Regions from separate parts of the Enterobacter chengduensis genome, predicted to be linked through region 1. Evidence: predicted binding sites of a transcription regulator. Region 1 holds the regulator's gene; the other holds the start of a gene.

Region 1 (4,224 bases):
GGCCTGAATGAAGCGCAGCACCAGCAGCCAGGTAGCGTCACGCACCCACAGCATCCCCAGGCAGCCGACGGCAAAAATGGCCAGACCCAGCAGCAGGACCGGTTTACGGCCAAAGCGATCCGAGAGCGGTCCCCACAGCAGCTGGGCGAAAGCAAAACCGGCGAGGAATAAGCTCAGGCTGGCGCTGATGGCCGCAGCAGGGGTTTGCAGATCTTCCTGCATCGCGGCAAACGCCGGCAGGTACATGTCGGTGGCCAAAAAGCCCAGCACGCTTAAGCCGCCGAGCCAGACTAAAAATCCTTTCCTGGGTTGCATTCTTCTATTCTCCTGAGGAGGCAGGTGTACGTTGGCGCAGAGTGTAGGGAGTGCAAAGCGGCTTGTGAAACGCTAATATTTGGCGGGTGCATTCAAATTTTTTGCAGGCAGAAAATGTGGTCAGATTATTCTCTTGAAGTGGTCGATGCTGTCGCGCGCAACGGCAGCTTTAGCGGTGCGGCGCAGGAGCTGCACCGCGTCCCTTCGGCAATCAGCTACACGGTGCGTCAGCTGGAGGAGTGGCTGGCGGTTCCGCTGTTTGAACGGCGGCATCGCGACGTGGAATTGACGCCCGCAGGCGCGTGGTTTTTGAAGGAAGGGCGTTCTGTTATCAAAAAAATGCAGATCACCCGCGAGCAGTGCCAGCAGATCGCCAACGGCTGGCGGGGACATCTCTCCATCGCGGTGGATAACATCGTGAAGCCCGAGCGCACCCGGCAAATGATCGTCGATTTCTATCGCCATTTTTCTGACGTCGAGCTGCGGGTCTCCCAGGAGGTGTTCAACGGCGTATGGGACGCGCTGGCGGACGGCAGGGTGGAGATGGCGATTGGCGCCACGCAGGCGATCCCGGTCGGGGGACGTTACGCCTTCCGCGATATGGGGATGCTGAGCTGGAAATGCGTGGTGGCACGCGATCACCCGCTGGCGGCGATGGAAGGGCCACTGAGCGACGATACGTTGCGCAACTGGCCGTCGCTGGTGCTGGAGGATACCTCCCGTTCATTGCCCAAGCGTATCACCTGGCTGCTGGACAACCAGCGGCGGGTGGTGGCGCCTGACTGGGAATCGTCGGCGACGTGCCTCAGCGCCGGGCTGTGCGTCGCGATGGTGCCCGTTCATTTTGCGCGTCCGCGCATCGATACCGGAGAGTGGGTGGCGCTGACGCTTGAGAATCCGTTCCCGGATGCGGCATGTTGCCTGACCTGGCAGCAAAATGATGTCTCGCCAGCGATGGCCTGGCTGCTGGATTATCTGGGCGACAGCGAAACGCTAAACCGGGAATGGTTACGGGAGCCAGCATAGCTGGCCCCGTAAAGGGATTAGCGACGGTAGTCGCGGAACGGACCATCCGCAACGGAACGGCGTTCAATCAGGCGCGGGTGGACCTCAATGGACTGCGACTCTTCACGTTTGTTGACGATCCTGTCGAGCAGCATGTTGAAGGCCGTTTCACCCAGCGAATCTTTCGGCTGGTGAATGGTGGTCAGCGCCGGGGTAAAGAAGCGCGCGTTACGCACGTTATCATACCCGATCACGGAAATATCCTGCGGCACGCGCAGACCCAGCTCGTCGGCCGCACAGAGCGCGCCCATGGCCATGATGTCGCCCCCGCAGAAAACGGCGGTCGGACGGTGCTGCTGGGAGACAATCTGCTGCATCGCGCGGTAGCCTGACTCCGGCTCAAAGTCGCCCTGCACGATCCAGTTTTCCGGCACGGTAATCAGCGCTTCTTCCATCGCTTTCATAAAGCCGGCCAGACGGCCCGCGCCGGTGTTGCGCTCCAGCGGACCCGGGATCACGCCAATCTCGCGGTGGCCGCGTTCGATCAGATAACGGCCCGCCATATAGCCGCCTTCAAAGGCGTTGTCGATCACGGAGTCGGTGAAGTCCGCGCGCGCTTCACCCCAGTCCATCACTACCATCGGGATATGGCGATACTCTTCGAGCATCGACAGCACGGATTCCGGGTACTCGGAACACATCACCAGCAGGCCATCCACGCGCTTTTGCGCCATCATCGACAGGTAGGCGCGCTGTTTTTCAATGCTGTTCCACGCGTTGCCCAGAATCAGGGTATAGCCTTTCTGGAAGCAGTTTTTTTCTACCGCTTCAATGATCTCGGCAAAATAGGCCGCTTCACTGCTGGTCGCCAGCAAACCAATGGACTTGGTGTGATTAACCTTGAGGCTGCGCGCAACCGCACTTGGCGAATAGTGCAGCTCTTTGATCGCTGCCCAGACGGCGTTGCGCGTCTCTTCCGCCACAAAGCGGGTTTTGTTAATTACATGTGATACGGTTGTAGTGGAAACGTTTGCGCGTTTTGCTACGTCTTTAATTGTTGCCATTAAATGTCACTCCAGACCATATCCTAAACTCCTGAAAAACTTGAAGGTAAACGTTTGCCTTCTCTCACCCTTATCTCGCAATGTTGAATTGCGGCACGCCGGGAAAACGACACGGGACGTCAGGAGGGGGTCAATGGCCGGTACGCTAATAAATTTAGCGTGGAATTTTGTCCTATCTTGATGAAAAGGGGAAGAGGTAAAGTGGTTATCAGTATAAATCCAGGAAGATTTTTGACGTAATCTGTGCAAAAATGAGCAAGCTCACTTTTCGTGGGGGGATTAAAAGGAGAAAAATTGATGAGTTCCGATCTGAAGTTTTCGCTGTTCACCACCGTTGTTGTGCTGGCTCTGATTGTCGCGGCGGGTCTGACGGCTGCGCTGCACTGATTTACGCGGGGGGAGAGCCTTCTCCTCCCAGTTTCCCGGATTGTTACTTCTCAGGCAAAAATTTTTTGCCATTTTGTTAACTTCTCATTTTTTGTGATTGATGTCATGCTTTCTGCTTCTTTGTTCTGTGTTACCACATGACACGGCATCCGGAGTTGACGCATGAAAATCAATTTTCCCCTGCTGGCCCTGGCGATTGGCGCTTTTGGGATTGGCACCACTGAATTCTCCCCGATGGGGCTACTGCCCGTTATCGCCCGGGGCGTAGACGTTTCGATCCCTGCTGCCGGGATGTTGATCAGCGCCTACGCTATCGGCGTGATGGTAGGAGCGCCGCTGATGACGCTTCTCCTTTCGCACCGCGCGCGCCGCAATGCGCTGATATTCCTGATGGCCATCTTCACCCTGGGTAACGTGCTTTCGGCCATTTCGCCGGACTACACCACGCTGATGCTGTCACGCATTCTGACCAGCCTTAACCACGGCGCGTTCTTTGGGCTGGGGTCGGTCGTTGCTGCCAGCGTGGTGCCTAAACATAAGCAGGCGAGTGCCGTAGCAACCATGTTTATGGGCTTGACCATCGCGAACATCGGCGGGGTGCCTGCGGCAACCTGGCTGGGCGAGGTCATTGGCTGGCGGATGTCCTTCCTGGCGACGGCCGGACTGGGCGTGGTCGCGATGGTGGCGCTGTTCTTCTCCCTGCCGAAAGGCAGCGCGGGAGAACGTCCTGACGTGCGCAGAGAGCTGTCGGTGCTGATGCGCCCGCAGGTGCTCTCCGCGCTGCTCACCACCGTGCTGGGAGCAGGGGCGATGTTTACCCTCTACACCTATATTTCACCGGTATTGCATGACATCACCCGCGCAACGCCTCTTTTTGTTACCGCGATGCTCGTGCTGATTGGCGTGGGCTTCTCGATCGGCAACTACCTCGGTGGGAAATTTGCCGACCGTTCCGTGAGCGGGACGCTGAAGGGTTTCTTAACCCTGCTGATTGTCATCATGATCGCAATTCCCTGGCTGGCGCGGAATGAAGTCGGCGCCGCGATCGCGATGGTTGTCTGGGGCGCAGCCACCTTTGCCGTGGTGCCGCCGCTGCAGATGCGCGTAATGCGCGTTGCGCATGAAGCGCCGGGGCTCTCGTCGTCGGTCAACATCGGTGCCTTTAACCTGGGCAATGCGCTCGGGGCGGCGGCCGGTGGGGCCGTGATTTCAGGAGGGCTGGGATACAGCTTTGTGCCGGTGATGGGGGCGATCGTTGCCGCGCTCGGCCTGCTGCTGGTGATGACGTCGGGTCGTAAACAGCCCGAAGCAGCCTGCGCTGCGGATTAAGCCAAAAACGCAGAAGGGCGAACCCTTCTGCGTGTCTCTTACGCGGCGAAGTTCTTCGCCACAAACTCCCAGTTAACCAGTGCCCAGAAGTGCTCCAGGTAGTTAGGGCGCGCGTTGCGGTAAT
Region 2 (4,224 bases), 2.5 Mb from region 1:
GAAAAAATTCTCGCGTTCCTGAACCTGCGCGCTGAAACCGTGTCGATTTCCGGCGGGATCATTCTGTTCCTGATTGCCATTAAGATGATTTTCCCGAGCGCGGAAGGCAGCAGCAGCGGCCTGCCCGCGGGTGAAGAGCCGTTTATCGTGCCGCTGGCGATTCCCCTCGTCGCGGGGCCGACCATTCTGGCCACCCTGATGCTGCTTTCGCATCAGTATCCGAACCAGATGAGCCACCTGGTGATTGCCCTACTGATCGCCTGGGGCGGGACGTTTATTATCCTGCTGCAGTCTTCGCTGTTCCTGCGCCTGCTGGGCGAGAAAGGGGTGAACGCGCTGGAACGCCTGATGGGGCTGATTCTGGTGATGATGGCGACGCAGATGTTCCTGGACGGGATCCGCGCGTGGATGAAAGGCTAGGTAAACGCAAAACGGCAATCAAAGATTGCCGTTTTTAGTGTTTTCTCCCTCTCCCCGTGGGAGAGGGCCGGGGTGAGCAGCTGTGTTTAAAGTCAACAGCTGACGACTAAGCTGCCGCCCATTTTTTATTGTCCCGCACCATCGCATTCAGGATTGTTACCAGCTTTCTGACGCAGGCTGTCATCGCCACTTTAAAGGCTTTTCCCTTGCTTCTCAGTTTCTCAAAAAAAGCCTGTATGGTTGGGTTATAACGCACCGCTGACATTGCCGCCATGTACAGCGCTGCACGCACCGCACTTCGTCCTCCCCAGATACATCGTTTTCCTTTCATCTTTCCGCTGTCATGGGCATAAGGACACACGCCTACCAGTGCGCTGATTTTACGTCTGTTAAGTTGTCCCAGCTCCGGCAGCATCGACAGCAGAACCGCCAGCGTTGTCCGTCCTATACCCTTGACTTCTTCCAGCAGCTTCACTTTCTCCTGCCATAGCGGCATCACTTTTATCTGCTGGTCGATGTCGTCATCCGTGTCCTTTATCTCTGCGTTAAGCCAGTCAATATGCCGTTTGATACCCATCCGGATAAGCTCATCAGTGCAGGAGCCGTAGCGGTTCTGCTCCATGGTTCTGTTGTCCACCAACTGGCGGCGGCGGGATACCATCATGGCGAGACGCTGCGTCTGTTCGTCCGGAGCGGGTCTGATATCCGGTGTCATCCTGCGGCCAAACTCGCAGATGATGCGGGCATCGTTCGGGTCTGTCTTGAACAGCGTCCCGAGAGCGCGGGCGAAGTGTTTGACCTGAGCAGGATTAACGACGGCGACAGGCAGCCCGGCAAGTTCAAGCGTGGCAGCAAGCAGGTTGTGGTAGCGCCCCGTGGCTTCCATCACGATGCGTGTAACGGTACGGGATGAAAGGGCGTCGAGGAGTAGCTGATGGCCCTGAGGGGTATTATCCAGATGAAGAAAAATCCCGTCAGGACTGATAAATACATCAAAGGTCTCTTTGGCGATATCGATGCCAACGTTGGTATGTTCAGTCATGTTCGAGTCTCCCGGCCTTGTAATATACGGGCTGGCACAGGCCGCCCAGGCAGCTGTTCGGGTTAACAGGAAAACTGATGCCACGCCATGAGCTCACCCGCGGGCTTGGAAACCCAGAGGGCTAACGGGCTGTGGCATCAGGTCAAACTCAGTGACAGTTTACCCGTCTGTTGACGGGTAACTGAAGTGACTTTAAACATACAAGGGCATCAGGCCGCAGAGGACGTATTTTTGCCGGGTGGCGGCTTCGTCTTACCCGGCCTACAAAACTTAGCCCTTACGAATCAAATATCGATACGGCAGCGCTTCTGTCTGCTGTGCCACCAGCTCATGCTCCATAAAGGTACAAAAACCGGGAATATCGCGGGTCGTGGCCGGGTCGTCGGCAACGATCAGCAGCGTTTCACCGGACTGCATATTGCGCACGGTTTTACGCACCATCATTACCGGTTCCGGGCAGCGAAGGCCCTGGGCATCAAGGGTGTGGTCTGGGCTGGAAAACAGGTCGGTCATGGTCTTCTCGGTCTGGTAAAAACGGCTGTAGTTTACGCCCGGTTGCGCGCAATGCAAACCAGGTTAACGATTGCGTAAAAATCAACCATTGCAATGTCCGGCTAAAGCAGTATCATGCTGCGGTTTTTATTGGGTTCCCTCACCCCAACGTATAAAAAGGTCACAATATGACGCAGTTTTCTGAATCACAGCGCGTAAAAGCGTTGTTCTGGCTTTCGCTTTTCCATTTGCTGGTGATCACCTCCAGCAACTATCTGGTGCAGCTCCCGATCTCCATCTTTGGTTTCCATACGACCTGGGGCGCGTTCAGCTTTCCGTTTATTTTCCTCGCCACGGATTTAACCGTGCGTATCTTTGGCGCCCCGCTGGCTCGCCGCATTATTTTTGCGGTCATGCTTCCGGCGCTGTTCATCTCGTACGTAGTGTCGTCTCTGTTTTATATGGGAAGCTGGCAGGGCATCGAGGCGTTAACCCAATTCAACCTGTTTGTCGCCCGTATCGCTGCGGCAAGCTTTATGGCCTACGCGCTGGGGCAGATCCTCGACGTGCACGTGTTTAACCGCCTGCGTCGGAACCATCGCTGGTGGATGGCGCCTACTGCCTCCACGCTGTTCGGTAACGTGAGCGATACGCTGGCCTTCTTCTTCATAGCCTTCTGGCGCAGCCCGGACGCGTTCATGGCCGAGCACTGGATGGAAATCGCGCTGGTGGACTACTGCTTCAAGGTCCTCATCAGCATTGTTTTCTTCCTGCCGATGTACGGCTTACTGCTCAATATGCTGCTGAAAAGGCTGGCAGATAAATCTGAAATCACGGCATTGCAGGCTGGTTAAGGGTTCGCTTTATCAGTTGTGATAAGATGAGCAAATGAGCCGTTATGGCCGTTTATCGAAAGGAAGAAGTCAATGCGCAATCTGGTTAAATATGTCGGGATTGGCCTGCTGGTTGTGGGTCTTGCAGCCTGTGATAACAGCGACACGAAAACGCCTGCTCAGGGCGCATCCGCAGAGAGCAACGCGACCGGTCAGCCGGTGAATCTGATGGATGGCAAACTCACTTTCTCTCTGCCAGCCGATATGACTGACCAGAGCGGCAAGCTGGGCACCCAGGCGAACAACATGCACGTTTACTCCGACGCAACCGGGCAGAAAGCGGTCATTGTGATTGTGGGCGACGACACCAGCGAAGACCTGGCCGTGCTGTCCAAACGTCTGGAAGATCAGCAGCGCGGCCGCGACCCGCAGCTGCAGGTGGTGACCAATAAATCCATCGAGCTGAAAGGCCACACGCTGCAACAGCTGGACAGCATCATCTCCGCCAAAGGCCAGACCGCCTGGTCTTCTGTCGTGCTGGGCAAGGTCGATAACAAACTGCTGACCCTGCAGATCACCCTGCCAGCGGAAGATCAGCAGAAAGCGCAGACGGCGGCTGAAAACATCATTAACACCATCGTGATCCAGTAACCTTCACGATGATGACGTGGCCTCCGGTGCCTGCACCGGGGGCCCTTTTTTTAGCCGCCACGTCAGCAGCAGCGCAATGACCACCAGACCCGCCGCGGCAAGATAAATCACCGGCACGCCTGCCCAGGCCATCACCAGCCCCGCCAGCGGGCCGGTAATGCCTAACGACATATCCATAAACACCGTATAGGTCGCCAGCGCCGCGCCCTGATTCTGCTGCGGCACGGCTTTTACCGCCACCACGCCCAGCGCCGGGAAGACCAGGGAAAAGCCTGCCCCCGCGAGAAACACGCCCACCTTCGCGACCCAGGGCACCATCGCTATTCCGGTCAGCAGCAGCCCGACAATCTCTATCGCAAAGCAGATCATCGCCACGTTCAGCCCGCCCAGGCGGTTGATGCCGTTAGGAAAAAGCAGGCGGGCGCCAACAAACGCACAGCTGAACAGGGTTAACGCAAAGGCCGCGCCGTCCCAGCCTTTGGCGTCGTAGAACAGGGTAATGAAGGTCGCAATGACGCCGAAACCGGTGGTCGCCAGGGCCAGGGCCATGCCGTACGGCCAGACGCGTCCCAGCACCGCCCGAAACGGCAGCGGCTTGCCCTTGCTGGCCTTCACCTTCGGGCGCGGCAGCGCAAACAGGATCGCCAGCAGCGCGACCGCCATAATGGTGATGGAAAGCCCATATAGCCCGCCAAGCGCATAGCAGGCCACGCCGAGCGGCGCCCCAAGCGCCATCGCGCCGTAAGTGACAATCCCGTTCCAGGAGATCACCCGGCCAATGTGCGG

What was found. The regulator PurR, encoded in region 1, represses purine synthesis genes. The targets are predictions, from matches to a motif close to CANGCAAACGTTTGCNTG.
Region 2: tusA (sulfurtransferase TusA) is a predicted target of PurR. The motif match lies at 2,035-2,052, and genes of this name have one in related genera.

Annotation. Positions count from the first base shown of each region.
Region 1 covers NZ_CP043318.1:2,215,836-2,220,059, forward strand. The annotation lists gene punC (purine nucleoside transporter PunC) at 1-315, opposite strand, end outside; gene punR (DNA-binding transcriptional activator PunR) at 430-1,341, shown strand; gene purR (HTH-type transcriptional repressor PurR) at 1,359-2,384, opposite strand; gene cydH (cytochrome bd-I oxidase subunit CydH) at 2,682-2,771, shown strand; gene FY206_RS10940 (MFS transporter) at 2,934-4,100, shown strand; gene sodB (superoxide dismutase [Fe]) at 4,139-4,224, opposite strand, start outside.
Region 2 covers NZ_CP043318.1:4,727,932-4,732,155, forward strand. The annotation lists gene yhgN (NAAT family transporter YhgN) at 1-420, shown strand, start outside; gene FY206_RS22935 (IS110 family RNA-guided transposase) at 527-1,462, opposite strand; gene tusA (sulfurtransferase TusA) at 1,733-1,975, opposite strand; gene FY206_RS22945 (7-cyano-7-deazaguanine/7-aminomethyl-7-deazaguanine transporter) at 2,143-2,808, shown strand; gene FY206_RS22950 (DcrB family lipoprotein) at 2,881-3,438, shown strand; gene FY206_RS22955 (MFS transporter) at 3,442-4,224, opposite strand, start outside.